Regions from separate parts of the Microbulbifer magnicolonia genome, predicted to be linked through region 1. Evidence: predicted binding sites of a transcription regulator. Region 1 holds the regulator's gene; each other region holds the start of a gene.
The links. Region 1 encodes FNR, which switches genes on or off when oxygen is low (the NO sensors DNR and NnrR bind a similar motif). Its sites were predicted from a motif close to TTGATNNNNATCAA; they were not measured.
Positions count from the first base shown of each region.

Region 2: RRF64_RS00200 (OmpW/AlkL family protein) is a predicted target of FNR. The motif match lies at 2,994-3,007, and genes of this name have one in related genera.
Region 3: RRF64_RS12840 (DUF3149 domain-containing protein) is a predicted target of FNR. The motif match lies at 8,713-8,726, and genes of this name have one in related genera.

Region 1 covers NZ_JAYEFD010000001.1:2,024,488-2,034,541, reverse strand. Annotated here, with positions in the region: gene ettA (energy-dependent translational throttle protein EttA) at 1-1,468, opposite strand, end outside; gene RRF64_RS08885 (enoyl-CoA hydratase/isomerase family protein) at 1,760-2,896, shown strand; gene mmsB (3-hydroxyisobutyrate dehydrogenase) at 3,043-3,942, shown strand; gene RRF64_RS08875 (hypothetical protein) at 3,963-4,181, opposite strand; gene hemN (oxygen-independent coproporphyrinogen III oxidase) at 4,304-5,680, shown strand; gene fnr (fumarate/nitrate reduction transcriptional regulator Fnr) at 5,743-6,474, shown strand; gene RRF64_RS08860 (SpoIIAA family protein) at 6,550-7,002, opposite strand; gene RRF64_RS08855 (hemerythrin domain-containing protein) at 7,048-7,620, opposite strand; gene RRF64_RS08850 (outer membrane beta-barrel protein) at 7,985-8,473, shown strand; gene glyA (serine hydroxymethyltransferase) at 8,631-9,896, shown strand.
Region 2 covers NZ_JAYEFD010000001.1:46,345-56,398, forward strand. Annotated here, with positions in the region: gene RRF64_RS00180 (LysR family transcriptional regulator) at 1-154, shown strand, start outside; gene djlA (co-chaperone DjlA) at 395-1,177, shown strand; gene RRF64_RS00190 (BolA family protein) at 1,203-1,508, shown strand; gene RRF64_RS00195 (OmpW/AlkL family protein) at 1,835-2,638, shown strand; gene RRF64_RS00200 (OmpW/AlkL family protein) at 3,160-3,858, shown strand; gene RRF64_RS00205 (OmpW/AlkL family protein) at 4,118-4,918, shown strand; gene RRF64_RS00210 (CDGSH iron-sulfur domain-containing protein) at 4,995-5,267, shown strand; gene RRF64_RS00215 (diguanylate cyclase) at 5,408-7,132, shown strand; gene RRF64_RS00220 (diguanylate cyclase) at 7,273-9,009, shown strand; gene RRF64_RS00225 (hypothetical protein) at 9,103-9,717, shown strand; gene RRF64_RS00230 (GFA family protein) at 9,859-10,054, shown strand, end outside.
Region 3 covers NZ_JAYEFD010000002.1:796,243-806,296, forward strand. Annotated here, with positions in the region: gene RRF64_RS12780 (NfeD family protein) at 1-351, opposite strand, end outside; gene RRF64_RS12785 (CHAD domain-containing protein) at 424-1,248, opposite strand; gene ubiE (bifunctional demethylmenaquinone methyltransferase/2-methoxy-6-polyprenyl-1,4-benzoquinol methylase UbiE) at 1,430-2,179, shown strand; gene RRF64_RS12795 (ubiquinone biosynthesis accessory factor UbiJ) at 2,271-2,921, shown strand; gene ubiB (ubiquinone biosynthesis regulatory protein kinase UbiB) at 2,924-4,534, shown strand; gene hisI (phosphoribosyl-AMP cyclohydrolase) at 4,612-5,025, shown strand; gene RRF64_RS12810 (phosphoribosyl-ATP diphosphatase) at 5,022-5,360, shown strand; gene tatA (Sec-independent protein translocase subunit TatA) at 5,402-5,659, shown strand; gene tatB (Sec-independent protein translocase protein TatB) at 5,764-6,267, shown strand; gene tatC (twin-arginine translocase subunit TatC) at 6,379-7,203, shown strand; gene RRF64_RS12830 (esterase/lipase family protein) at 7,250-7,966, shown strand; gene RRF64_RS12835 (MliC family protein) at 7,963-8,352, opposite strand; gene RRF64_RS12840 (DUF3149 domain-containing protein) at 8,522-8,650, opposite strand; gene RRF64_RS12845 (hypothetical protein) at 8,792-9,049, opposite strand; gene RRF64_RS12850 (aminopeptidase) at 9,168-10,054, shown strand, end outside.

The DNA.
Region 1 (10,054 bases):
AGTTCAGCAGTGCCTCTTCCAGCGCACGCAGGGTCTCGATATCCAGGTCGTTGGACGGTTCGTCGAGCAGCAGCACGTTGGCGCCCTGTTTCAGCGTATACGCCAGGTGCAGGCGGCCGCGCTCACCGCCGGACAGTTCGCCGACGCGCTTCTGCTGGTCTGAGCCCTTGAAGTTGAAGCGGCCGACGTAGTTGCGCGAGCCCACTTCGTAGTTGTTGATCTTCAGCATGTCGTGGCCGTCGGAGATGGCCTCCCAGACGGTCTTGTTGTCGTCCAGGTTCTCGCGGCCCTGTTCGACGTAGGCGATCTTCACCGTCTCGCCGATCTTGATCTCGCCGGCGTCCGGTTTCTCGGTGCCGGTGATCATGCGGAACAGCGTGGACTTGCCGGCGCCGTTGCCGCCGACGATACCGACGATCGCGCCCTTGGGTACGCGGAACGACAGGTTGTCGATCAGCAGGCGGTCGACGAAACCTTTTCTGACGTTAACGAACTCGATGACGTTGTCGCCCAGGCGCTCGCCCGGCGGGATGTAGATCTCGTTGGTCTCGTTGCGGGTCTGGAACTCCTGCGACTGCATTTCCTCCAGGCGGGCCAGACGGGCCTTGCTCTTGGACTGGCGGCCCTTCGGGTTCTGGCGCGCCCACTCCAGTTCCTTCTGCATGGACTTCATGCGCGCCTGCTCGGACTTCTGCTCCTGCTCCAGGCGCTTCTCTTTCTGCTCCAGCCAGGTGGTGTAGTTGCCCTCCCAGGGAATGCCGTGGCCGCGGTCCAGCTCCAGGATCCAGCCGGCGACGTTGTCGAGGAAGTAGCGGTCGTGGGTGATGGCCACCACGGTGCCATCGAAGTCGTGCAGGAAGCGCTCCAGCCAGAATACCGATTCCGCATCCAGGTGGTTGGTCGGTTCGTCCAGCAGCAGCATATCCGGGCGGGACAGCAGCAGGCGGCACAGGGCCACGCGGCGCTTCTCACCGCCGGACAGCAGGTTTACGTCCGCGTCCCAGGGCGGCAGGCGCAGGGCATCGGCGGCTACCTCGAGGCGGTGCTCAAGATTGTGCGCGTCCCAGGCCTGGATGATGTCCTCGAATTTCTGCTGCTTCTTGGCCAGCGCATCAAAGTCGGCGTCCGGCTCGGCGTAATCGGCGTAGACCTGCTCCAGGCCCTGCAGGGCGTCGATGGCCTCGCGCATGCCGTCCTCGACGTTGCCGCGCACATTCTTGGACAGGTCCAGCTGCGGCTCCTGCGGCAGATAGCCAACCTTGATACCCGGCATGGCGCGGGCCTCGCCGTTATAGTCCTGGTCGACGCCGGCCATGATGCGCAGCAGGGTGGACTTGCCCGAGCCGTTCAGGCCCAGCACGCCGATTTTGGCGCCAGGGAAGAAGGACAGGGAGATGTCCTTGAGAATTTCGCGTTTGGGCGGCACTACCTTGCCCACGCGGTTCATGGTGTATACGTATTCGGCCATTTAGGGTTCCGCTAAAGACGTTGGAATCGGTCAGAATTTGCGCGCAACTTATCAGGTTGCCGGAAAAGTGCAACCGCGCACTATGGGCTAAAAACCGCGACACGATCAACTGTACTCCTGACTGTGGGAGCCTGCCCTGCAGGCGACCAAATCGCCGGGAGCGATTTGGTGCAGCGAAGCTGCCCAAAGGGCCGGGCACAGGGATGTGTCCGGCAGGCGCGAGCAGGGCTCGCTCCCACAAGTGAATCTGTGTTTAACTGCGGCGCTACTTTTGGCAAAACAAGAAGCGCGATGGACCAGCTGAAAATGGGTGACGGCCCGATTTTGTTCTCCCGCCGCGGTGCCCTGGCGACCGCCACTCTCAATCTGCCCAAGGCGCTGAACGCGCTGAACCTGGACATGATCGAGTCGCTGTCCGCACAGTTGGATCAGTGGGCCGACGATGACAGCGTGGCCGCCGTCTGGATCGATGGCAGCGGCGACAAGGCGTTCTGTGCCGGCGGCGACGTGGTGGCCCTGTACCGCGGGTCCACTGGCTATGAAGAACTGCGCCGGGGCGAAACGCCGGACTACACCTTTACGACCGACTTCTTCTCGCGCGAATACCGCCTCGACTACAAGATCCATACCTATAAAAAGCCGATCGTGGTCTGGGGTGGCGGTATCGTGATGGGTGGTGGCATCGGCATCATGGCCGGCGCCAGCCACCGCATTGTCACCGAGACCACGCGCATGGCGATGCCGGAGATCACCATCGGCCTGTTCCCGGATGTCGGCGGCAGCTGGTTCCTGAACCGCATGCCCGGCCGCACCGGGCTGTTCCTGGGGCTTACCGGTGCCCAGTTCAACGGCAGCGATGCGCTCTTTGCCGGCATGGCGGACCGCATGCTGCCCGACGATCGCCGCGAAACGGTATTGCTGGAACTGGCCGGGCTGGAGTTTTTTGCCGACTGCGAGCGCAACCATCGCCAGGTCAGCGACTGCCTGAAACGCCTGCAACGGCCGCCGGCGGAACAGCCGCAGTCGAATCTGCGCGCGCACTACGACCAGATCCAGCAGCTGACTGACCACGCGACCCTGCCGGCAGTCTGCCGCGCGATTACCGCCTACGACGGCGAGGACAAATGGTTGCAGAAGGCCGCCGCCACCCTGGCAGGCGGCTCGCCGCTGACGCCGTGGATCGTATGGGAACAGCTCAAGCGCGGCCGCCACAGCTCGCTGGCTGAGGTGTTCCGCATGGAGCTGGTGCTGGCGGTCAACCTCTGTGCCAGCGGTCACTTCAGGGAGGGCGTGCGCGCGCTGCTGATCGACAAGGACCGGCAGCCGCAGTGGCAGCCGGCGACGTTGGAGGAGATTTCCGGGGAGCAGGTCGAGCGCTGTTTCGAGGCGCCCTGGAGCGGTGATAATCCGCTGGCAGATCTGAGGTAGGAGCGGCGGGGCGGCCATCCGCCGGTGGCCGCGATCGGGCTATCGGGTAATCCCAAAGATCGATCGCGGCCAACGGCCGCTCCAGGCATTCACGGCGCCTTCGGCCCTACAGGGAAATAAACGATAAACAACAAGGAATGAGCACAATGGAGAAAATAGCTTTTATCGGCCTCGGTAATATGGGCGGCCCTATGGCTGCCAACCTGGTCAAGGCGGGCTACACGGTCACCGCCTTCGACCTGTCCGCGGCGGCGCTGGAACAGGCGGTCAGCCACGGCTGCACGCGTGGCGAGAGTGCGCATCAGGCGGCCGCGGGCGCCGAGGTGGTGATCTCGATGCTGCCGAGCGGCGACGCGGTCAAGGGGCTCTACCTGGGCGCGCGTGGATTGCTGCAGGCGCTGGCAGAAAACACCTTGATCATCGACTGCTCGACGATTTCCGCCAACGATGCGCGCCAGCTGATTGCCGCCGCGAATGAGCGCGAACTGCGCGCGGTCGACGCCCCCGTCTCCGGTGGTACCGCCGCCGCCGCGGCCGGCACCCTGTCCTTTATGTGCGGTGGCGACGAAGGCGCGGTGGATGCGGCGCGGCCATTCCTGCAGGCGATGGGGGCCAATATCTTTCACGCGGGCCCGGCCGGCTCCGGCCAGGTGGCGAAGATCTGCAACAATATGCTGCTCGCGATCCACATGATCGGCACCGCGGAGGCGCTGCAGCTGGGGGTGGACAACGGCCTGGATCCGGCAGTGCTGTCGGAAATCATGAAAGCCAGCTCCGGCGGCAACTGGTCGCTGGAGAAATACAATCCCTATCCCGGCGTGATGGAAAGTGTGCCCGCATCCAATGGCTATGCTGGCGGCTTTGCCGTGGCGCTGATGCTGAAAGACCTGGGTCTGGCGATGGACACCGCCGCCGGCAGCGCTTCATCGACCCCGCTGGGGGCGCTGGCGAAGAACTTGTACCAGTTGCACGGCAGCAGCGAAGAAAGCCGCGCGCTGGATTTCTCCAGCATCCAGAACCTGTTCCGGCGCCCGGCCGGCAACTGATTTCCAGGCTCGGCGCCGGCTCAGGAATCCGGCGCCGAGTAGCGGAATGCCTTCACCTGTACGCCGCCGGCGTGGTGGTCAATGATCTTGCCGTTGTAGTTACCGCCTTCGCCGGCCAGCGCGTGCATCCAGATCTCCAGGGCCTGCGGATCGTCACCGCAGCGTTGCTCCAGCAGTTTGTCGTCGAAGTAAATGCTGGCTTCAAACCGCGGCTGTGTGAGTTCGACTGATTCGCTCACCTTGCGCCTCCAATTTTATTTGCACCATACGCAGCCAGCGCCGGGGAAGATTGATTTGGATCAAGGGGCGGCGATCTGGCGGCAGCTAACCTCTGCCGACAAACTGCAAGAGGTTAGCAAGCATGGCACAAGATCCGGAGACCGCAGGCCTTTCGGCGGAATTACTGTCGCGCTATAGCGGTCCCTGTCCGCGCTATACGTCCTATCCCACGGCAGACCGCTTCGCACCACTGGGCGACGCCGAGCCCTGGCGTGCGCTGCGGGACATCGACAGCCTGTCGCTGTACGTGCATATCCCCTTCTGCCATTCACTCTGCTATTTCTGTGCCTGCAACAAGGTCATCACCCAGCAGTACGGGCTGGCGTCCAGCTACCTCGACCAGCTATTACAGGAGGCGCAGTGGTATCGCAGCAAAGTGGCCGGGGTGCCGGTAACCCAGCTGCACCTGGGCGGCGGCACGCCCACCTACCTCAGCGACGGTGATCTGCGCCGGCTGCTTGACGGACTCGGGGAGGTTTTCGATCTGCGTGCGGGCGACGGCGTCGAGTACAGTATCGAGGCGGATCCGCGCACCCTGGAAATTGACACCTTGGATACACTGCGCGCGCTGGGTTTCAATCGCCTGAGTCTCGGTATCCAGGATTTCAATCCCGACGTCCAGCGCGCGATCAACCGCATCTGCAGCTACGAACAGGTGGCGCAACTGACCAGTGCGGCGCGCGCGCGCGGATTCAAATCCATTTCCTACGACCTGATCTACGGCCTGCCCGGGCAGAGCGTGGCCAGTCTGCAGCGCACCCTGGATAGAGCGCTCGAACTGGCGCCGGAGCGCATCGCGCTCTACCACTATGCCCACCTGCCGCACCGCTTCAAGGCCCAGCGGCTGATCGACTCGGACCTGATCCCCGGACCGGCACAGAAAATCGCCATGCAGCTGGCGGCGGTGGCGCGGCTCACACAGGCCGGTTACGAGTTCCTGGGTATGGACCACTTCGCGCTGCCCGGCGACGAACTGGCCGGGGCCTCGCGCGCGGGCAGGCTCGCGCGCAACTTCCAGGGCTATACGCTGATGCCGGCGGATGCGCTGGTGGGGCTGGGGGCCTCCGCGATCAGTTACAGCCGCGACGGCTACTGGCAGAACCTGCACCGGCTCAAGGAGTACGCCCAGGCTGTCAGCGAGCGGGGTATGGCTACCAGCCGCGGCTGGCTGCTCGATGGCGACGACCGCCTGCGCCAGTGGGTGATCGGGGAGCTGATGTGCCGCCTGCGGCTGGACAAGGACGAAGTGACACGGCGCGCAGGCGTGCCCTTCGAAGAGTATTTCGGCGATGAGCTGGCGCGGCTGCAGCCGATGTTCGACGACGGCCTGCTGCGGCAGGATGCCCGCTATCTGCACATCACCGAGCGCGGCCGCTGGTTTGTGCGCAATGCGGCCGCCGCCTTCGATCGCTACCTGAATGGCGGCGCGACTGAGGCGCGCTACTCCCGCGTGCTGTAAACATGTAATATCCGCGTTAACCCGAGAAACAACTGATGTGCGACGACCGGCCCGGTATTTCCATGACTGATACTCAGACAGCGGTAAGTTGCGGCAACTGTTCGGTCAGGCGTCTGTGCCTGCCCGCCGGCCTCTGCCAGGGCGATATCGACAAACTCGAGCAGATCACGCGCAAGAAAAAGATTGTCAAGGCCGGCGAGCCCCTGTACCGCGCCGGCGACGCCTTCTCGAACCTCTACGCGATCCGCTCCGGCAGCTTCAAGTCGGCCGTGATCGCCGCCGACGGCGACACCCAGGTGACCCATTTCGCCCTGCCCGGGGAACTGCTGGGGCTGGATGCCTACAGCGGTCGCTGCCACCCCAGTTACGCCGAGGCGCTGGAAGACAGCAGTGTCTGCGTATTGCCCTTTTCCCAGTTGGAGGGACTGGCGCAACAGGTACCGGCGCTGCAGGCGCAGATCTACAGCATCTTCTCCGAGGAGCTGAAACAGGAGAACAATATCCTGATGCTGCTCGGCAAGCGCTCCGCCGACACCCGCCTGGCGGCGCTGCTGATCAATATTTCCAGCCGCTACGCGCGCCGCGGCTATTCCGCCAGCCGCTTCGTGCTCTCCATGCCGCGCACGGATATCGCCAACTACCTGGGGCTCACCGCGGAGACGGTCAGCCGGCTGTTTACCCGTTTCCAGAAGGAAAAGCTGGTTCGTGCCAGCGGGCGCGAGGTGGAAATCCTCGACCTGGTCAGTCTCAGTGAACTGGCCGGCACCCACTGCAGTTACGACGGCGACAACTGATCTGGCGCGGGGCAGCGGCCTTGCCGCTGTCGCTGCCCCTCGGCTGCCCCTCGGCTTAGGCGAGCCAACTAGCTTTCAAGTATGCGCCGGGAATGTCGGCCGGTCTCCGCGGTCGGCGTCAGCGGATTTCGCGGGCTGTTTCGCTAGCGGCTGTGCCAGCCACTCCAGCGCCTCATCGGACTCCTCGAAATACCGCACCTCGCCGCTGACGAACCAGGCGGCGATGTGCGTGGCAATTTCCTGCCATTTCTCGTCGCCGAGTACCGCAACCCGGGCGAATTCACTGCCGTGTTTCAGGCCCAGCTTGAAGTCGTCCCAGGCCGCGCGCAGTTCCCAGCCCTCGAAGTCGCGCGCATCGATCAACGCCTTTATGCGCGGCTCCCGGACGCCCTCCAGGGCCGACTCCAGCAGCGGGGTCAGCCGTTCGTAATCCTCGTGCGTGAGGCGGCCGATGGCCTTCAGATAGAGAAAGTAGTCGGAGCCGGTGCGCTCGATACCGATTGAGATGCCGTGGCGCTTGATTTTCATGGTCCCTCCTTGGGAATTGGGGTTGTGATGTCAGGACTTGCCCGGTTACGCGAATGCCGTCGCCGGGATCGGTGCTTCCGTCAGGTACTCGTGCACGGATTCGTAAATCTTCCTGGTGCCGTCGTCGAACACCGGGTCCCGCAGCTCGGCAATTTGTGCGCGGATTGTGTTCCAGTCCCCGGCGTCCAGATACTGTTCCAGCTGCGGAAATATGGCCCGGTTTTCGAGCGCCATATGGTCGCGCTGCAGGCGCAGATAGTGATCGGCGGCGTCTACCAAAATGCGTCGCTCCACGGCGGCATCGTTGGCGACCGCGTAAAAGAGCGTGCCCATATTCCTGGTGGCGGCGGCGATCCGCTCGTGCTGCATTTGCGCCCGGTAAACGGCATCGCGGTCGTGGATGGGCTTGGTCAGCAGGCGGGCGAACACCAGGTCCTCGACGGGGTGATGCCACTTGTCGGGGTAGATCGAAAAATAATCCAGGGCGTCGAGCATCTGGGGCAGCGTGGCCGGGTCGCGATCGCGCCTGCCGAGCTGCTGCAGCAACCGCTCAAAGATGTCGAGCAGCTGCTGCATGTGTTTGTGATCGCGGCAGAGCTGCCGGTAGATCCTATCCATCGCAAACCTCCATCGAATGTCCCATGTGAACATTGTTGTCGTACCGGGGGAGGGTGGCTTGACCTGGATCAAGCCGGGTGGGGATTGGGCTGGCGGCCGGGCTATTTGTGGTTGGCCAGGGCGGCATCACTGTCGTGACCATGTGGACACTATCAGTCTGGTGGCCGGGCCCAACTCCGGGGGGCTGCAGCATCCTGGCCGGGTATCGGGCAGGCATTTGGAACAAATGTTTAGCGACGGTTGTCACAGGATGCCTTTCGACGGATACCGCCCACCTCTGTGACTCGGTAACTGGTCGGCGGGTATCAAGGCGGTTAGAATCCGCGCAACCATTTTCTCGGAACAACAATATTGGGGATTTCCTATGCGTAAGATTGCAAAAGGTGTAGCTGCACTGGCGCTGGTTTGTTCTTCTGCTGCCTCAGCCGAAGGTGCCTATTGGGGCGCGACCGTCGGCCTGATGGATATCGATCAGGGCAACGTCGACAGCCCGTTCAACGTGGGCCTGCGCGGCGGCTATAGCCTGCCGTCCGGTTGGGGCTTCGAGGCCGAATATACCAACTCGCTGATCAGCGGTGATGCCGATGTATTCGACGGCGATGTGGATGTGGACGTGCAGACCCTGGCGGGCTACGGCACCTACCGCTCCTACGGCGACCTTTACTTCAAGGGCCGCCTTGGCCTGCTGTACGAAGACGTTTCCGTCGGTCGTTTCAGCGAGGACGATACCGGCATCTCCCTCGGCGCCGGTGTGGGCTTCAACTACAGCCCGAACACCAATGTCGAGCTGGAATACACCATGATTGAGGAAGATATCGGTTTCTGGTCCGGCACCGTGACCCTGAACTTCTAAATCTCCCCTCTCTGCGACGCGGTCCAGTCCGGATATCCTACGCGGGCTTGTGACCGCGTCGTCATATCTGCGCAGGCCGAATTTCCTTGGTGTACAATGCGCGCCTTTCTATAGTTTCACCCAGTCTGTACTCAGCCCGCATTACCGAGGGAACACCATGTTTGATTCATCAGTCACACTTGCCTCCTACGACCCGGATATCTGGGAAGCCATCCAGGAGGAGGATCGCCGCCAGGAAGAGCACATCGAGCTGATCGCCTCCGAGAACTACACCAGCCCGCTGGTGATGGCGGCCCAGGGCAGCAGCCTGACCAACAAGTACGCTGAGGGCTACCCGGGCAAGCGCTACTACGGCGGCTGCGAGTATGTGGACAAGGTCGAGACCCTGGCCATCGAGCGGGCCAAGCAGCTGTTCGGCGCCGACTACGCCAATGTGCAGCCGCACTCCGGCTCCCAGGCCAACTCTGCGGTCTACATGGCGCTGTGCGCCCCGGGCGATACCGTACTGGGCATGAGCCTGGCCCACGGCGGCCACCTGACCCACGGCGCGCGGGTGAACTTCTCCGGCAAGATCTACAACGCGGTGCAGTACGGCCTGAACCCGGAGACCGGCGAGGTGGATTACGAGGAAGTCGAGCGCCTGGCGCTGGAGCACAAGCCGAAGATGATCGTGGCCGGCTTCTCCGCCTACAGCCGCGTGATGGACTGGGCGCGCTTCCGCGAGATCGCCGACAAGGTCGGCGCCTACCTGTTCGTGGACATGGCCCATGTGGCCGGCCTGGTGGCCGCCGGTGAATACCCGTCGCCGATTCCCCACGCGGACGTGGTGACCTCCACCACCCACAAGACCCTGCGCGGTCCGCGCGGCGGCATCATCCTGGCCAAGGCTAACGAAGAGATCGAGAAAAAGCTGAACAGCGCCGTGTTCCCGGGCGGCCAGGGCGGCCCGCTGATGCACGTGATCGCGGCCAAGGCCGTGTCCTTCAAGGAGGCCATGAGCCCGGAGTACAAGGCTTACCAGAAGAAAGTGGTGGAAAACGCCCGCGCCATGGCCGAGACTTTCCTCGACCGCGGTATCAACATCGTCTCCGGCGGTACCGACGACCACCTGATGCTGGTGGACCTGATCGGCAAGGAGTACACGGGTAAGGATGCAGACGAGGCCCTGGGCCGCGCCAACATCACCGTGAACAAGAATGCGGTGCCCAACGACCCGCGCTCGCCGTTCATCACCAGTGGTCTGCGCGTCGGCACCCCGGCGATCACCACCCGCGGTTTCGGCGTCAAGGAGACCCAGCAGCTGACCCACTGGATCTGCGACGTACTGGACGCGCTGGAGAAGGGCGACGCCGAGGCGACCATCAATGAGGTGAAGCAGAAGGTGCTGGATATCTGTGCCCAGTACCCCGTATACAAGGGATAGTCCGGTCTACAAGGGCGGATCACTGACTGCGCGAAACAGGCGGCTCAATCGAGCCGCCTTTTTTATATCCCTGCTCTGCACCGGCGAGCTGAGTTGCCCTTCACCCGCTCCAACCGTCAGGCCAGGTTCCGGATAGGTCCAAAGCCCCTGTTGTCACT
Region 2 (10,054 bases), 2.0 Mb from region 1:
GTTGCTCGCCTACCTGCCGGAACATCTGCTCGGAGAAATAGGCGCCGTGCGCGTGAAGGTGGTGGATTGCCCCTATCAATGCACCGAAAACCTGCTCTTCGTCTGGCGCGGCGACAGCGCGGGCTGGCTGGACAGTCTGCTGCAGGACATTTGAGAGACCTTTATCGAGTAGGAGCGGCCGGTGGCCGCGATCGATGTGGGAGCCTGTCCGAAAGTCCGATCGCGGCCACCGGCCGCTCCTGTCAATCGGGTATTCAGCTTGATTGGCTTCGAAGGCATGTAATTCCGGGTGACTGGATAGTCGACTCGGCGCCGTGCGGTTAGAGTGCGCGTGGTATCATGGGCGCGTTTTGTTTCAAGGTTAGGGCGCAGATCGGCGCTCGGAGGAGAGGTTATGTCCTGGCTGGGTGCGGGTATCGGGGCCGGTATTGGTTTGATGTTTGGTGGCCCCATTGGCGCTGCCCTGGGCGCCTGGATCGGCAGCTCGTTCGGCTCTGGCCTGCAGCGTATCGGCGGCGCAGCGGCGGGTCTGAATCGGGACGGAGCGCAGACGGTTTTTATCGTCACGCTGTTTTCCATGTTGGCGAAGATGGCCAAGGCCGACGGCCAGGTCTCCAAGGCGGAAGTCCAGCTGATCGAAGACTTTATGCAGAACAACCTGCGCCTCGGTGCCGAGGACCGCTCAGCGGCAATCAAGATTTTCCAGAACGCCAAGAGCGATAATTACAGCATCTATGACTACGCGCAGCAGTACCGACAGCTGGTACACAACCAGGCGATGCGCGAGATGGTCTATCGCCTGCTGTTTGCGGTGGCCTATGCGGACGGTGAACTCCACGCGGCAGAAGAGTCAATACTGCGCCGTATCCCCACCGAGCTGGGACTGCACGAGTCAATTTTTGCCGCTATGCAGGCTGAGTTTGATCACCGCGCGCCGGCGTCGGGGCACAGCCTTCAGCAACACTATGCCGTGCTGGAGTGCACCCCGGAAACCAGCGATCGCGATCTGAAGCTCGCTTACCGGCGCAAGGCGGCGGAATTCCATCCGGACAAGATAGTCTCCAAGGGATTGCCGGAAGAGTTCATGCGCTACGCCGAGGACCAGATGAAAAGCATTACCGTGGCCTACGAAACCATTGCCGAGGCACGCAAACGCCAGGCGAGTGTTGCGTCCTAATCAAGTTTTTAAATCGAGGTGTTTTATGAGCCTTGCCAGTAAAATCGAACAGAAGCTGAGCGCCGCTTTCACCCCCGAATATATCGACGTGCAGTGCGAGAGCCATATGCACAATGTGCCGGCGGGCTCGGAGATGCATTTTCGCGTGGTACTGGTCAGCGACGTGTTTGCCGAATTGCGCAAGGTGCAGCGCCACCAGAAGGTATATGCAGTGCTGGCCGAGGAAATGGCGGGCCCTGTTCACGCGCTGGCGCTGCACACTTTCAGCCCGCAAGAGTGGGAGGGGGCGGCGCCGCAGAGTCCGCAGTGCCTCGGTGGCGGTAAAAAGTAACGCTTTTCTTCGCGCGCTTTTTCACCGCTGATTTCCTATTTCGCCATTATCGCTTCGCGCCGCCGGCGGGCCCGGCGGCGCACAGATTATCTCTCTCAAAAATATTCCACGCCGCGCAAGGCGCGCGAATTTTTGTCGCGCTTATGCTCTTTTCTGAAACACTTCCCTGCCAAAAAAATAATTAGTGCGCCCAATTCGCAGAAACGTTCTTTTTTGGCGCCATAAATTGGTGTTTTTTTCTACAGCTGTGTTTTCACGCGACTAGACTGACCATTGATTGGGCTGATTGCTGTTAAATCTGCTGAAAATCAATGGAGTTAAGACGTATGAAGATGACGCGTATTTTTGTCCCCGTTCTGGCGCCGCTGGCATTGGCGGTTTCCAGTGTGGCGTCGGCAGGGCCTTCCGGCTATGCGCCGCCGCCTCCACCTCCCAAGAAGCAGGAGTTCATCGTCCGTGTGGGCGCTTCCTACTTCCATCCGAATACGGATCGAATAGCCTTTCTCGACGAGACTGGTTTCTTCTTCGATGGTTTTCGGACCACGTTGGATCCGGATGATGAATGGGGTTGGAATATCAGTGGCGTCTGGAAAGCGACCGACCACTTTAGTTTCGAGCTGATGTACATCGATGGCACCGATATGCGGGGCGGTAGCACCGACCCGTTTTTCGACCTCGTCGGTTTGCCAGATGTTCGGCGCCGCAACCTCGCCGAATTCGATGCGGACGCGAGCTACGCCTTCGCCAACTGGTATCCACTGCATCCGAGCTGCCTGATTCAGCCGTATGTCGGTGTCGGTCTGAACTATATGGATTTCAGCTCGGAAAAATTCCGCGGCTTCGTCCGCCGGGATCTCGATGATTTCGGGCTCGACAGCGACCTCAATATGGGTAATTCCTGGGGCTATGCCTGGCAGATCGGCGTGGACTTCGCTTTTGGCCACGATAGCGCCTGGATAATAAATGCGGCGGCGATCTACACGGATTCGGAGACCGACGTTGCCTTTTCTGTCTTCGACCGCGAGCCACCATTGGATCCGGATGATAGATTTTTTGAGGCCTATGGCGCCGACTATAACTTCAATCCCTGGATTTTCAACCTGGGTGTTGGTTACAAGTTCGCGTTCTGATTTCAACTTTAGATAATTTATCGAGGGCGCTTCGGCGCCCTTTTTTTGAGCGGAATTTCAGAAAAGTGCTCCGGTACAAATACGGAGATTTTTTTCCGAAGAAAATTGAGACCAGTACATGATCGATAAGCGCGATAGAAGACGCCAAATGAGCAGCGCTCTGTGCCATTTCTGCACCGCAATCTTTGGTTCCGTGACAGGCTTTTCTACTCGATTAAATATGCGCCAAGAAAATAGATGGTGCGCCAACTTTACACAAATTTTCCAATTCACAGGCCGAATGCTGGGTGTTTTTTCTACAGTCGTTCTTTTCCGTGTCTAGACTGGAAATTGATTGGGTAGATTGCTGTTGAATTTGCCGAATATCAATGGAGTTATTACGCATGAAAATGACGCGCATTCTGACACCTCTGGCATTAGCAGTATCCACTGCTGTAGTTTCAGTCGCGGCATCGGCAGGACCCTCCGGGTACGCGCCTGCGCCCGCTGCCCCGCCGAAAATCTATGGAGCCGGAACCGCGGTGTTCCGCGTTGGGGCATCCTTCGTCGACCCGGATGACGATGGTAATCTCGACTTCCGCGGCTACCGGGAGTTCTTCCCAGACGATGATTTTCTCGTGGACGATGACTTCCGCTTCGGATTCGACGTGGACGACGAGTGGACCTGGAACTTCACCGCGGGCTTTATGCCGATAGATCACTTCATGGTTGAGGTGGGCTATATCGGCGAGTCGGATCACGATGTGAAGCTGAAAGGGGTTCCCGTATTCAATGACGATCTTCAAGTCATCGACCGTCGCAATGTCAGCGTTGGAGACCTGGAGCGGTGGTCCGGCTTTGTGAACTTCAACTGGTTCCCGGTATGCCCCGAGTCCTGGGTACAGCCCTATGTGGGTGTCGGTATCAACTATTCCGAATATGACGACCAGAATGTCCGTGTCGGGATCGACGATTTCCTCGTTGATTTCGCCGGCGGCGTCGAACCGGCTAATGGCAGAATCTTCTATGAAGACGACTGGGGCTGGAACGCTCAGGTGGGCATAGACATCATGTTCGGCCGCAACAGCAGCTGGCTGGTCAATGGCGCCATCATGTATATGGACGCCGAGGTTGAGGGCGACCTGCACTACAACATCGGCGCTCCTTTCGTCAATGCGGTCAGATCCAGCTTCGACTTCGATCCCTGGGTTTACAACATAGGCATCGGTTACAAGTTCTGATTGCAACCATCAAACAGGAAGAAAGGCGCTTCGGCGCCTTTTCTTTTTAAGTGGTTTGAGTAAATGGATACTGCCAATCGCAAGCCGGAGAGCACCTCTTTGTAAAAAATAACTATGCCACCCTCGAGCAAATTTTTTACTTTTCTGCTCGGTCGTGGGAGATTTTTTTCGACGTTTTGGATGGGTGTCTAGACTGAAAATTGATCAGGTATATCAAAGCAGGAGTTGCCTGATGTCAATGGAGTGAGCAGTTATGGAAATGACCCGAATTCTTGCGCCTGTGACCTTGGCCTTAACTTGCGCCGCAGTTCCCATCGCGTCCTCGGCCGGACCCGCCGGCTACGAACCCGTACCACCCGCGCCACCGCCGCCTGTGTACCAGGCCGGAACTGTGATGGCGCGTATCGGCCTTTCGTATATAGAGCCCAATGACGACTCGGGAAAGTGGCGCTTCAATCGGGATCTGTTCCCCGATCTCGATGGGCTCAGGTTCGATATCGACCACGAAACCACCTGGAATGTCACCCTGGGCTTCATGCCGGTGGATCACTTCTCGGTAGAAGTCGGTTATATCGGCGAGTCGGAGCACGACCTGGATCTGACGGGCCTGATGAGCCCATTCGAGAACGACAGGATTCGCACCGGCAGTATCGACCGCCAGACGGGCACGCTGATTTTCAACTGGTTCCCGGTCTGCAAGGAGTCGTGGATTCAGCCGTATATCGGCCTGGGCGGGCAGTACACCGATTTTGACGGCATCAGATTCAGTGTGGATGCCAATGACTACCTGGCTGAAGTCGCCAATGCCATCGGTCCGGCGACCATGTTCATCGATGACGACTGGGGCTGGGCAGGCCAGGTCGGCATCGACATCATGTTCGGGCGCAACAGCCGCTGGTTCGTCAATGCCGCCGCGCAGTACCTGGATCTGTCGCTCGATGTGGACCTGCACTATGCGGTGCCCGTCGAATTTGATCCGGGTGTCACGATCAGTGCGGCCGTGACCGATGTGGATTTCGATCCCTGGGTCTACAATCTCGGCATCGGCTATCGATTCTGATGGGTCTCTGCTGAAGCACACACTTAGGGGCGCTCCGGCGTCCCTTCAGGGGACTCAGCTTGTCCAGGCTACCGCAATGACTTCACCTGTCGTCGCCAACAATTTTCCCAAACGCGTGCACCTCGATGCGGGTGAAACCTACTATTTCTGTGTCTGCGGTCTCTCCGCCAGGCAACCATTCTGCGATGGCAGCCACAAGGTCACGGACCTGAAGCCGATGAAGTTTACCGTGCAGGAATCCGGGGACTTCTGGTTATGCTGCTGCAAGCACACGCAAAATCGCCCCTTTTGCGACGGTCATCACAAACAGTTCACACCGGCGGACGTGGGGCAGGAAAGAGAACTGTAATAAGGCGTAATTGCAGCCAGGCTAGCGGCGCGCAATGCCTGTGATACCATCATGCGTCAATGCACCGCGCAGGGAAGCGGCGGTACAAGCGAATACTGAAAAATCGAATAATGACGAATCGGTGACACGGGTTCTTAGGGATGAAACTGGCCGTTACACTTTGGGGTTTTATTCTGCTCTGCCTGGCCTGCGGTGCCAGCGCTCAGTCACTTACCGTATCGACAGATCAGGATGCAGTATCGCTCACTCCCTTCCTGCGCCTGTTGGAGGATCCCCGGGGCGAGCTGACCTTCGCGCAGCTACAGACATCGGCATATCAGGCAAGGCTGCAAGCCTGGTCCGAACCTTCCGCCAATTTCGGCTATAGCCGCTCCGCCTACTGGGTGGCTTTCACCCTGCGCAATCCCACCGGCCAGCCGCAGTCGCTGCTGATCCGCCAGGACTACCCGCTGATCGACTATCTGGATTTCTGGGCGCAGGACGACAGCGGCAGCTGGCAGAGTATCGCCACCGGCGACCGCCGGCCCTTCGCCAGCCGCCCACTGGCACTGCGGGATTTCGTCTTCCCGGTGAGCCTGCCCCCACAGAGTGAACGCACTTTTTACCTGCGCTATGCCTCCCAGGGCTCGCTCAATATCGGCCTGTCCGTCAGCAGTGAGACCGCTTACTTATCGCAGCTGGAAGTGGAGCAGCTGTTGATGGGCATCTATTACGGCGGCTTCCTGGTGCTGGTAATCTACAACCTGTTCCTGTTTATGGCGGTGCGGGACCGGGCCTATGTCTACTACATGGGCTATGTACTCAGTTACGGCCTCTACTTCGGTGCGTTGAACGGCGTATCCTTCCGGTTCTTATGGCCCGGCAACCCCTGGCTTGCCAATGAAATCCTGGTGATCCTGCTCGGCATGACGCTGATCCTCGGCATCCAGTTCGCGCGGGAGATCTGTGCCGGCAGACAGCTGGCGCCGCGCACCGACAGGCTCGCGCGCCTGCTGCAGTACAGCATGGTGCCGCTGACGGTGATCGCGCCCTTCGCCAGCTACCGGCTGATGATCGTGGCCTTCACGGTATTTGCGCTGGTGGCCTGCGTGCTGATGCTGGTGATGGGCGCCATCAGCCTGCTGCGGGGTTCCATCTCGGCGCGCTATTTCATGGTGGGCTGGATCACGCTGCTCGCCAGCGTCATTGTCTATGTGTTCAAGACCTTTGGTTTACTGCCGCACAACGGCTTTACCCACAACGCCTTCCAGGTAGCCGCGCTGATCGAAATGCTGCTGCTGTCCCTGGCGCTGGGGGCGCGGGTCAATGAAATCCGCAAGCGCGGTTACATCGACGAACTCTCCCACCTCTACAATCGCCGCTATTTCGACGAGCAGCTGCCGAAGGAATTCCACTTTGCCAATCGCTCCGGCACACCGCTATCGCTGCTGATGCTCGACCTGGACCACTTCAAGGCGATCAACGACCGCTACGGCCACCGCCAGGGCGACCGCGCCATCGCCGCCATCGGCCAGTTGATCCTGAAGCAGGTGCGCAAACCGGTGCTGGCCTGCCGATACGGGGGCGAGGAATTCGCAATACTGCTGCCGCGCACGAGCGAGGAGCAGGCGGCGATCATCGCGCAGCGGCTGGTGCGCAGGGTGGCTGAACTGAAGCTCTACGAGCTGCCCCTGACCGTCAGCATCGGCGTGGCCAGTTTTGAGGGCGACGACTTCGAGGCGGCCGTGCAACTGTTCGAGGCCGCGGATGTGGCCCTGTACCGGGCCAAGCAGGCGGGGCGCAATCGGGTGGTGGTGAGCGCTCAGGATACCGGTAGCGGAGACGACAGCCGGCGCAGGCCGGTGCGGGAAGCGGTAAACTCCTGACGAGCCCAAGCCCCACTATGTATCCAAGACGGCAGCAATAGCGCTCGCGGCCATCGGTGCCTTGGGCGTGAGTCTCATCCTTTGTGTGATACCATCGGCAAAGTCGACGAATAACAACAAGCCGCTGATGGGGCATCGCGATGCAAATCGCCAAACTGTTCTGGGGGTTACTCTTGCTCTGCCTGGCGGCCTGTGCCGGCGCGGGGCCGTTAATAACAGTCTCGCCGGGCATGGAGCCCACTGCACTGACGCCGTCGCTGCGGCTGCTGGAAGACCGCGGCGGCGCGCTGGATTTCGCCCGCCTGCAGACGCCCGAAGTCCAGGCCCAACTGCAACCCTGGAACAAACCCTCGGCCAATTTCGGCTTTACCCACTCCGCCTACTGGGTCGCCTTCACCCTGCGCAATCCCACCGGCAGGGAAATACCGCTCGTCATCCGCCAGGACTACCCGCTGATCGATTACCTGGATTTCTGGGCGCAGGACGACGGCGGCACCTGGCAGAAAATCGCCACCGGCGATCGCCTGCCGTTTGCCAGCCGGCCGCTGGCGCTGCGGGACTTCGTCTTCCCGGTGACGGTCCCCGCGCACAGCGAGCGCAGCTACTACCTGCGCTATGCCACCCAGGGCTCGCTGAACATCGGCCTGTCCGTCAGCAGTGAAACCGCCTTCCTGCCGCGGCTGAACGTGGAGCAGCTGCTACTCGGCATCTACTACGGCGGCTTCCTGGTGCTGGTGATCTACAACCTGTTCCTGTTCTTGGCGATACGCGACAGCGCCTATATCTATTACATGGGCTACGCGATCAGCTATGGCCTCTATTTCGGTGTGCACAACGGCATCGCCTTCCAGTTTGTGTGGCCGGGCGATCCCTGGCTGGCCAACGAGATCCTGATCGTACTTTTGGGACTCTCCCTGATCTTCTCCACCCAGTTCGCGCGCGAGGTCTGTAGCGGCCGCCAGCTGGCGCCACGCACCGACTGGCTGGCGCGCGCGCTGATGCTGGCGCTGATACCACTGACGCTCGCCGTGCCCTTCTTCAGCTACCGCCTGATGATTCTCATCTTCGCCGCGCTGACGATGGTGAGTTCCGTGCTGCTGCTGGTGATGGGCACGATCAGCGTGGTGCGCGGCTCCGTCTCGGCGCGCTACTTTATGGTGGCATGGGTCACGCTGCTGTCCAGCGTGATCGTCTATATGCTGAAGACCTTCGGCCTGCTGCCCCACAACGGCCTCACCCAGAATGCATTCCAGGTGGGGGCGCTGATCGAGATGGTGCTGCTGTCCCTGTCCTTAGGCGCCCGCGTCGGCGAGATCCAGAAACGCGGCTACACGGACGAACTCTCCCGCCTGTACAACCGCCGCTATTTCGACGAGCAACTGCCGCGGGAATTCAGCTTCGCCGCCCGCTCCGGTACGCCGCTGTCCCTGCTGGTGCTCGACCTGGACCACTTCAAATCCATCAACGACCGCTACGGCCACCGCCAGGGCGACCTCGCCATCCGCGCCGTCGGCGAACTGATCCAGAAGAAGGTGCGCAAACCGGTACTGGCCTGCCGCTACGGCGGCGAGGAGTTCGCGATACTGCTGCCGCGCACCAGGGGCGAGCAGGCGGCGGTGCTGGCGGAGCGGCTGGTACAGCAGGTGGCGGAACTGGACTGCCACGGCATGCCGCTGACGATCAGTATCGGCGTGGCGAGTTTCGAGGGCGGCAACTTCGATGCGGCAGTGCAGCTGTTTGAGGCCGCGGATGCGGCGCTGTATCGGGCCAAGCAGGAGGGGCGGAATAGGGCGGTTGTCTGCTCTGCGGCGGTAAGTTTCCAGGACAGCAGCGTTAAGCCAATTGATGTGGAGGCAGGCTTAACTTCGAACTATTGAATGGGCGGGGCTGCCTGAGATAGGCGACAAACCGTCGTGTTTCAAAGCGATGTTCTGCCGTCTAATGCAATGTTAAGTATTTAAGGAGATTATGTGCCAAAGCAAACTTTTGACTATTGTGCTCTCCAGTTTCTAAACCAGTGGCTGGGAAAAGAAGCAGTCTACTGTAAGCTACTCGCATCATCTGAATTAGAGAATCAGAGGAAGGCACTTGTTAAGGCGGGAGGGCACTTCCGTGTTGCGCGTAATTTGCCAAAAAAATTTGAAACAGCTGGCAACCTATATAGATATCAGCCTGTTCTTGACATGCTAAATGATATATGCGACGTAAGCTCGAGCAATGTCACCGATGTCGTGGACCAAGCGCGTAATCGAATCTCCGATCAGTATGGCGGAAGGAGTGTTCTCTCATTAACTACAAAGTTTTTGTGGCTCAAGATTAAGAGCCCTGTTCGAATCTACGACAAGCAGGCTCGTATCGCCTTGAAAACTGCTGACGGAGATTTCGTTGCTTTTAATGATGCCTTCTCAGATCGGTACGCCAAGTGCGAGAAGCAAATTACTGAGGCATGCTCCAATTTAGAGAACGTACTTTCCTATTCAGTCCAGTCTGATATGAAAAAGAGTGAAGTTAAAAACCTTGTTACTGAGCAATGGTTTAAGGAACGCGTCTTGGATGTCTATCTTTGGAACCAAGGCAATGCCTAACAAGTTTAGGTTGTCGGACAAATTACTCGCTGCGTTCGCTATTTGCCGCAGCTACAGGCGTTAGGCACAAGACTTACCCTCGAATGGTAGACACCCTTGTTGCCCGATGCGGCGACTGCCAAGTTCGTTCGGAGTTATTTGATGATGCTACCCATATCCGGCGGCTGCGCCTGCGGCAAAGTCCGTTACGACTGCTCGGAAAAGCCCATAGTCCAGCTGATCTGCCACTGCCGCGACTGCCAGCACGCCAGCGGCGCTGCCTTCGCGGCCACGATATTTGTGCCGGCGGATCGGCTGGAATACAAAATTGATACCGAGTTGCACTTCTACGATGTAC
Region 3 (10,054 bases), on a different contig from region 1:
GTTGGATTCGAGTACCAGCCCCACCTGGCCGGTCAGCGCCTCGGCCGCCATGCCGGACAGGCTGCGGTCCTTCCAGCGAGGCTTGATGCTCTTGACCCAGATCACCACGAACGCGATGGAGGCGGCGGCCCAGAGAATCAGTTGCAGGGTGATGGGCATGTCCACGGCCAGGGTCAGCACACCCATCAGCAGCGCGGCGAGGCCGAACCAGAAGAGAACGAAACCGGAAACGAAAATTTCCGCGGTGACCAGCAGCAGGCCGAGTACCAGCCAGTGCCAATAGGCGATGTGTGCGTTGAGCCAGTCCAGCATGATGGCAGCGTCTCCCTTGCTCTGAGAAATGTCCGACACCGATTATGCCAAAGAAATCGCCCCCGTCGCGGAAATTATCCTGCGGTTATGGTGAGAGGGGCTGCGGACTCGCTATGACTCGGCGTCGAAGGCAAATTTCCTTGTCTTGAACAGCTTGCGACTCAGGCGCTCGATCTTCAGGTGCAACTCGTCGAGCCGCTCGTTGGCGGTGTCCAGCAGCGGGATCAGCTCGCCGGAAAACAAATCGCCATGCTCGCTCAGCAGGCTGCACAGCAGGCGCAGGTCGCGCCAGTCGCCGAGGGCCTGGGCGAGTTCTTTCAGCGGCTTGCGGCGCGGTTTGGCCCAGTCTTTGTATTTTTTCTCCAGCAGGCGGCTGTGATACCAGTGGTCCTTCACCCGCTTGCGGAACTCGTGATAGCTGGCCGCGTCCTCCTCGGCAAAGGCCGTGTTCATCGCCTTGAAGGCCCGCCGGTAATAGTTTTTGTAGCCTTTGCGCGCGTGCTTCCATTTCAAATGGTCCACCGGCCAGTCGTCTATGCGCTCCCCGCCCCGCTGCAGCAGTGTCCTGGTGTCCTCGAGCGCGCTTGGATCCCGATGGCCCTGGGCGCGCTCCTTGAGGAACTCCAGTATCTGCGGATAGCGATTCTGATTGGCTAGCTTCAGGAAGGCGTCGCGCATGGAGACGGCGTCGCGGCTGCCGGCCAGGCTGTTAGCCAGGGTGGGGTAGTGGGCGTTTTCGTAGCGGTAGAGGTCGTCGATGTCTGCGCGTACCAGGCGCAGCAGTGCGCGCATCTTCTTGCAGTGTTTGCGCAGTTCATGCACTGCCTCTTCCTCGGGCAGTTCCTCCAGGTCCGCCAGCGCACCGGAGACCTCTCTGTGCGCCGTGTCGCGCAGGCCATCTGCCACGGATTTCTTGCGTTTCAGTCGATAGGCCATGTTCCCGTTCCGCTCACCGCTCCCAATAAAGTCTAGTGAGTGCCGCGTGTATCCATTCGCCTGGCCGCCAGGTTGGCCGGGTTTATCGCCAAGGGCGGTGCCCGCAGGGCGCCGGCGATGTACAATGGCGCCCCTCAAATTTGACCAGACAGGGGCTCGATCGGGGCTCAGCAGGCACAGCATGAAGGATCGCAAGACCACCCACTTCGGCTATCAAGAGGTCCCGGTGGAGGAGAAGGCCGGCCGCGTGGCGGATGTCTTCCACTCGGTGGCGGCGCGCTACGATGTGATGAACGACTTGATGTCCGGCGGTATTCACCGCCTGTGGAAGCGCTTCACCATCGAGCTTTCCGGCGCGCGCCCGGGCCAGACGATCCTGGATATCGCCGGCGGCACCGGCGACCTGACCGCGCGCTTCTCGCGCATCGTCGGCCCCAAGGGGCAGGTGGTGCTGGCGGATATCAACGAGTCCATGCTGAGAGTCGGCCGCGATCGCCTGCTGGACCGCGGCATCGCCGGCAATGTGGTGCCGGTGCAGGCCGACGCCCAGTATCTGCCCTTCCCCGACAACACCTTCGACTGCATCACCATCGCCTTCGGCCTGCGCAATGTCACCGACAAGGACCTGGCGCTGCGCTCCATGCTGCGGGTGCTGAAGCCCGGCGGCCGCCTGCTGGTGCTGGAATTCTCCAAGCCCCAGTCCAGGCTGCTGGAGAAGGTCTACGACCAGTACTCCTTCCGCCTGCTGCCCTTCATGGGCAAACTGGTGGCCAACGACGCCGACAGCTACCGCTACCTGGCCGAGAGCATCCGCATGCACCCGGACCAGGAGACCCTGAAGCAGATGATGGTGGACGCCGGTTTCGTGGACTGCGAGTTCCACAACATGACCGGCGGCATAGTCGCGCTGCACAAGGGTCTGAAGCCCTGACGCGAGCAGCGCCCCTGCGGGAGCGGGCCCTGCCCGCGATCGCCTGCAGGGCAGGTTCTCACACAGACCTCATTTCTATTGCGACCACGTTATGACTGACCCCACTTTTCGCGCCGGCTTCGACGCCGCGCTGGAAACCGCGATCAACACCGCGCTGAAATACGACCCCGGCACCCGCGCGCGCCTGCAGAGGCTCGACGGCAAGGCGCTGGAGCTGAACCTGACCGCGCCACCGCTGCAGTTCTGCCTGTGCATCGAGGGCGATCAGGTGCGGGTCCGCGGCCACTGGGAGGGGGAGGTCTCGACCCGCCTGACCGGCTCGGCCATCGCCTTCGTGCGCCTGCTGCGGGATCCCGCCGCGACGCCGGCGCAGCTGGACGTGAGCGTCAGCGGCTCCAGCGCGCTGCTGGCGGAACTGCAGTCGATCATGCGCGACCTGGATATCGACTGGGAGGCGCCGTTCGCGCAATTGGTTGGCGATATGCCGGCGCACACCGTCGGCAACCTGCTGCGCGACGCCTCCCGCTGGCTGAGCGGCAATCTGCGCCGCGCGCCCAGAGCGGCGGCCGAGGCCGTCAGCGAGGAGTGGCGCCTGACGCCGCCGCAGGCGCAGTTCGAGGCCTTTGTCGAGGACCTGGCGGACCTGTCCCTGGCCACCGAGCGCCTGGAGGCGCGAGTACAGCTGCTGAAGGCGCGGCTGCGCGCATCCGGGGAAAACTTCTCGCGGCGGGGGGCGGAATAGCCTTGCCGGTCGCACGCAGTTTCACCATCGCGCGGGTCTTCCTGCGCTACCGCCTCGACCAGCTGCTGCCGGCCGCGCGCCGGCCGCTGTGGCTGCGCGGATTGCTGAGCCCGCTCAAGCTGGTGCCGCCGCCGCAGATGGGCCGCGGCGAGCGGCTGCGCCGCGCGCTGGAAGAACTGGGGCCGATCTTCGTCAAGTTCGGCCAGCTGCTGTCGACCCGCCCGGACCTGCTGCCGCCGGATATCGTCGAGGAGCTGGACCACCTGCAGGACAATGTGCCGCCCTTCCCCAGCGAGCACTGTATAGCGCTGATCGAGGCGGCGCTGGGCGCCAGCGTCGACGAGCTGTTCCTCGAATTCGAGCGGCAGCCGCTCGCCTCGGCGTCGGTGGCGCAGGTGCACGGCGCCGTGTTGCCGTCCGGCGCATCGGTGGTGGTCAAGGTATTGCGCCCGGGTATCGACAGGGTCATCGAACAGGACCTGCGCCTTCTGAGCGTGATCGCCCGCTGGATAGAGCGCTGGGTGCCGGACGGGCGCCGCCTGCGCCCGGTGGAGGTGGTCGAGGACTACCGCCACACCATCGAGGGCGAGCTGGACCTGGTGCGCGAGGCCGCCAACGGCACGCAGCTGAAGCGCAATTTCTCCAACTCGCCGCTGCTGTATATCCCCGAGGTGTACTGGGACTACACGCGCGAAAACGTGCTGGTGCTGGAGCGCATCCACGGCATCCCGGTCACCGACGTGCGCGAGCTGCTCGCCCAGGACACCGACATGAAGCTGCTCGCCGAGCGCGGCGTGGAGATCTTCTTCAAGCAGGTGTTTGAGCACAACTTCTTCCACGCCGACATGCACCCGGGCAATATCTTCGTGTCGCGCAAGCATCCCCGCCGGCCCCAGTACATCGCCATCGACACGGCCATCGTCGGCAGCCTGTCGCGGGAGGACCAGTACTATCTGGCGCGCAACCTGCTGGCCATGTTCCGCCGCGACTACCGCATGGTGGCCGAGCTGCATGTGCAGAGCGGCTGGGTTCGGCCCGACACGCCGGTGAACACCTTCGAGGCGGCGATCCGCGCCGTGTGCGAACCCATCTTCGAGAAGCCGCTCGGCGAAATCTCCTTCGCCCGCGTGCTGATCAGCCTGTTCCAGACGGCGCGACGCTTCGATATGGCGGTGCAGCCGCAGCTGGTGCTGCTGCAGAAGACGCTGCTCAATATCGAGGGGCTGGGCCGGCAGCTTTATCCGCAGCTGGATCTGTGGAAGACTGCCCATCCATTCCTGGAGCGCTGGATGCGCGAGCGCATCCACCCGAAGACGATTGTCGGCGAGATCAAGCGCTACGGCCCCGAGTGGCTGGAGAAGTTTCCGCAGCTGCCGCAGCTGGTCTACTCGTCGCTGGAGCAGTCGCGCGAACTGGGGCCGCGGCTGGAGAATATCGGCGAACAGCTGGCCCGCAGCCACCGCCGCGGCCGGCGCCAGTATCTGCGCCGCATCGCCGGCGTGCTGCTGGCCCTCGGCGCCACCGCGGTCGCCGCTCCGGACTGGTTCGCGCAGCTGCCGCCGTCCGGCTGGGTCCTGGGTGCGGCCGCACTGGTGCTGCTGCTCTGGCCCTAGGCCGCGCCGGCACCCTGCGGCAGTTGGGCTTCAATAAAGGAGTCCAACCTACAATTGAAAGTCTGAAGGAAGAGACATTGACCAAGGCAGATGCAAAAGCCGGTTTCCTCGACCAGGTCAGCTGGAACAGCGACGGCCTGGTGCCGGCGATCGCGCAGGATGTCCAGACCGGGCGCATACTGATGATGGCGTGGATGAATCGCGAGTCACTGGCGATCACCGCCAGCGAGGGCTACGCCGTCTACTGGTCGCGCTCGCGCAACAAACTCTGGCGCAAGGGCGAGTCCTCCGGGCACCTGCAGCAGGTGCGCGAGATTCGCCTCGACTGCGACGGCGACACCTTGTTGCTGCTGGTAGAGCAGCAGGGCGGCATCGCCTGCCATACGGGGCGCGCCAGTTGCTTTTACCGCACGCTCGCCGGCGATGAGTGGTCCACCACCCAGCCGGTGATCAAGAGCCCGGAAGCCATCTACGAGTCTCCCGAGCTATGAGTGACCTGCTGCAGCAACTGGATGCGGTACTGGCCAGCCGCAAACTCGAGGGCGACGCCGGCGGTTCCTATGTCGCGAGCCTGCACGAGAAGGGCCTGAACAAGATTCTGGAAAAAATCGGCGAGGAGGCCACCGAGGTGATCCTCGCCGCCAAGGATGTCGAGAGCGGCGGCGACCGGCAGGCGATGATCGCCGAGACCGCCGATCTCTGGTTTCACTCCCTGGTGATGCTTTCGCACCTGGGCGCGGATTCACAGGACGTGTTGCGCGAGCTGGGGCGCCGCTTCGGCCTCTCGGGGCTGGAAGAAAAAGCTGCGCGCTCGCAAAACGACTGATATTTTGAGCGGCCCAAGCCGCGTTCAATCTGGAGAAAACTATGGGATTCGGTGGAATTAGTATCTGGCAGCTGTTGATTATCCTGGTGATCGTGCTGCTGCTGTTCGGCACCAAGCGCTTGAAGAACCTCGGCGGCGATCTGGGCGGTGCCATCAAGGGTTTCAAAAAGGCGATCAAGGACGAGGACAAGGACAAGGAGTCGGACAAGGAGCCAGAGCGCCTCGAGCACGACGAAGTCGAGAAGCCGGGGCAGAAGGGATCCGTGCAGGACAAGGAAAAGCAGTCCCGGGACAAGTAATCGGCAACCGTTGCCGACACTGTTCCGGAAACTCAATCCGCAACTCAACCCGCAACTCAACCCGCAACTCAACCTGCAACAACGAAGAGCGCGAGAATTGGCCTGTGTTTGATATCGGCTTCTTTGAACTCCTGCTGATCGGCGTCGTGGCCCTGCTCGTGGTGGGGCCGGAGCGGCTGCCGGACGCGGTCCGCACTACCTCGCGCTGGTGGTCCAGCATCAAGCGCACGCTGCACAATGCGCGCGAGGAGCTGGAGCGGGAAGTGGGTGCGGATGAAATCCGCCGCGAGCTGCACAACGAGCGCATCATGCGCGAGCTGGAGGAGAGCCGCCGGGAAATGGAGCAGGCTTTCAGCGAGGTGGAGACCGAGGCGCGCGCGCCGGAAGAAAAGGCCGCACCGCCGGCGGAGCAGCCCTTTGACCCGAGCCACCCGACGGCGGATGCGGACGACTATCTGCCCGAGCAGGACGAGGACGCCGAGGAGCTGCAGGATCCGGAGTACCCGGAGCACTGGCACGACTACGGCGATCCGGAGCTGAACCCGGACCACCCGGATCACGCCGTTAAAAAAGAAGCGTCGCCGCAGGAAAAAGATAAGCAGCCCTGAGCGAATAGACAGCCCTGAGCGAGATAGAAAGCCCTGAGCGAAATGGACAGCCCTGAGCAAAATGGACAGCCCTGAGCCAATTAATTGCCCCGAGCGAAGGTATGCAGTGATATGAGCGATCAAACGGAAGAGAGCCTTCAGTCTGGGGAAAAACGCCATCAGTCCGGCGACAAGCGCGGCCAGTCCGACGAGCGCCGGCAGCCCGAAGATAGCCAGCAGCCGTTTATCGACCACCTGATCGAGCTGCGCGACCGCCTGCTGCGCACCCTGCTGGTGGTGGTGGTGATCTTTGGCTGCATGGTGCCCTTCGCGGCGGATATCTACGATTTCGTCGCCGAGCCGCTGCAGGCGCGGTTGGTCGAGGGCGCGGGCATGATCGCCACCGAGGTGACCTCGCCCTTCTTCACGCCATTCAAGACGACATTCGTGCTGGCGTTTTTTATCGCCATACCCTTCGTGTTGTATCAGGCGTGGGCCTTTATCGCCCCCGGTCTGTACCAGAAAGAAAAGCGCTTCGCCGCGCCGCTGCTGATTTCCAGCGTCATCCTGTTTTACGCCGGGATGGCATTTGCCTACTTCGTCGTCTTCCCCATTCTGTTCGATTTCTTCGTCAGCTCGGCCCATGCGGACATCAAGGTGATGCCGGATATCAGCCGCTACCTGGACCTGGTGCTGAAACTGTTCTTCGCCTTCGGCTTTGCCTTCGAGATTCCCATCGCCACCCTGCTGCTGATCTGGAGCGGCGCGGTGGATGCCAAGTCGCTGGCCCAGAAGCGCGGCTATGTGATCGTCGCCTGCTTTGTCGTCGGCATGCTGCTGACACCGCCGGATGTGATCTCCCAGTCGCTGCTGGCGGTGCCCATGTGGCTGCTGTTCGAGATAGGGCTTATCCTCGGGCGCTGGGTCAAATCCCGGCCCCAAGAAGAGAGTGCCTAGGGCGGCGCAGACGCCGCGCGGGCTGCTGCCCCTGGCGGCAGCCTCCATGCTATTTTTTGCCTTTTCCACCGTGTCCGCGCGCGCCGCTACCCAGTGTGTGATTCTGCTGCACGGCCTCACCAAAGATTCGCGCAGCATGCGCCCGCTGCAGCGGCAGCTGGTCGACGCCGGCTATTACACAGTGAATATCGATTACCCGTCGCGGGAAAGGCCCATTGCCGAACTGTCAGAGCAGGCGGTGCAGGCGGGTCTGGAGCAATGCGCGCGGGTGAATGCCGCGCCGGTCAACTTCGTCACCCACTCCCTCGGCGGCCTGCTGGTGCGGCACTATTTTGAACAGCATTCGCCGCAGGGGGTGAACCGCGTCGTGATGATGGCACCGCCGAATAACGGCAGCCGCGTCGGCGACATACTCAGCTGCATCCCCATCATCAAGGACGTCAATGGTCCCGCGGGCCGCCAGCTCGGTACCGGTGCCGGCAGTGTGCCCCGACAGCTGGGACCGGCCAGGTTCGATCTGGGCATTATCGCCGGGAACCGATCCTATAACCCGATAGCCTCACTACTGTTGTCGGGTGCGGACGACGGTCGCATTGCGGTGGACAGCGCGCGTCTGGAGGGGATGTGCAGTTTCCTGGTATTGCCGCACACCCACGGCAGCATTGCCGGGGATGAGCAGGCAATCTCTCAAGCGGTGCAGTATCTGCAGCGCGGCTATTTTAGCGGGGCCGGTGCCGAACAGTTTGACTGTGCTGCGGACTAGTCTTGCGGCGCTTGTGTGACGGAGCGGCAGTCCTGCAGGATGGTCTTCACTTCGCCGTTACCCAGCGTGTGCATCAGGAGAATGCCCTCATCCCCCTTGGTATGCCAGCGATAACCGGGCTGTCCCTTGTCGGCGACGTAGAGCACACCGGAGGCGGCGGGTTCCTGGTGCATCGGGATCAGCTGGTTGCGGTAGCTCAGTGTGGCCAGGTTCGGCTCGCCGCTCGTCGGAATCACGTATTTCAACTGCAGCCGCTCGCCGTTTTCGCACCGGTAGTCGACCGTTTTCACTTCGGCCCTGAACTTGCCCGCTTCTTGCTCGCAGGCGACGGTCGACAAGATCGCGCAAATACCGGCGGTGAGAGCGGCTACTTTCAACGGCGTCATACTGGCCTGTCCTCGCAAAAGTACATCGAGCGGTTACCGGCTATTGGAAAACGCCGCGCAGAAAAAATTCCGCGCGTCCCGCAACCTGACACCTGAGTGCTTCTTCTGTCGCCGCTATCCGCTGGCCGGCAAATCGCGGCGCGGCGCCAGCATTTTCCCGGGGTGTCGCTCAGCGCCCCTGTGTCATGTTGCGCAGGGCCAGGCGGATAAAATACGCCGCCATCAGGCAGACGAAGCCGATAATGCCCAGGCTCAGCAGGCCGGAAAGGCTGGTAAACAGATCGATTAACGCGTCCATCACAGGCTCCACTTTGACAACGACCGAATGAAGCCAGTCTAGGGGCCGGCGGCGCGGTTACCTTGACCTGGATCAAGTGCAGCGCCGATCGCGGCCGGGCCCGCCTGAAGCATCTAGAATGTTGGCAGTCCCGGGCAGTGCTCAGAGCGTCAGCGCCGCGCCGATGAACACCAGCGAAGCCGCGGCGAGCAGGATCATCTCGCGCTCCTGCGGCCACCTGCACAGGAAGAACAACAGCGCCAGCGGCGGCAGCAGGACGGCAACGATGCCGAGCAGCAGGTCTTCGCGAAAGCTGACACGCAGCAGGCGCAGCCAGCAGAGGAAGGCGAAGACCAGCGCGAAAACTGTCAGAACGGCGGCGACTGGCGCCATACCGGTACCAACGGCTGCCGACTCCATGCCCTAATCCTCTAGCGAATCGTGTAAACCCATCATAGGAATAAGAGTGTATATCAGCATCGGAAACCCAATCGCAGCGGCCAAAATACGGACTGCCGCAGCGGCATTTTTGCTGCTGATGTTGTGCGGCTGTGAGACCGCCGGCTATTACACCCAGGCGGTCACGGGCCAGTGGCGCATTCTGGCCGCGCGGGAGCCGATCGAGTCGGTGGTTGCGGCGCCGGATACCGAGGAGAAGCTGCAACAACAACTGCGCCTGGTGCAGTCGATCCGCGCCTATGCGGACGGCGAGCTGCGTCTGCCGGTGGGCAGGGCCTATGGCGCCTATGTGAAACTCGGTGACGACTACCCGGTGTGGAATGTGCTGGCGGCGCCGGAGTTTTCGCTGTCACCGAAGCGCTGGTGTTACCCGGTCGCCGGCTGTGCCAGCTACCGCGGCTACTTCCGCAAGGACGCCGCGCGCGGCAAGGCACAGGAATTGTTGGACGAGGGCTACGACGTCTACCTGGGGCCGGTGCCCGCCTACAGCACGCTCGGCTGGTTCGACGACCCGGTGCTGTCCAGTTTCGTCAGCTGGTCGCCGGAGCGCCTCGCGGGACTGCTGTTTCACGAACTGGCCCACCGCCGCGTGTATATTTCCGGCGACACCCAGTTCAACGAGAGTTTCGCCACCGCGGTGTCGGAGATCGCGCTGCCGGACTGGCGCCGCCGCCAGGGGCTGACCGGCGTCTCGGCGGATGCCAGGGCGCAGGCGCTGGCGGTCAGGCACCTGATGACGGCGACGCGCAAGCGGCTCGAGCCGATCTACGATGCGGATATTGCGGATGCGGAAAAGCGCGCGCAGAAGGCCGCCGTGCTCGCCCGGCTGCGCTACTGCTACCGGCAGTTGTCCGCGGACTGGCCCAATCCCGAGCGCTACCGCGCCTATATCGAGAAGACCAACAACGCCACCCTGGCGCTGGCGGCCGAATATGAGTCGCAGGTGCCGGCCTTCCGCCAGCTGTA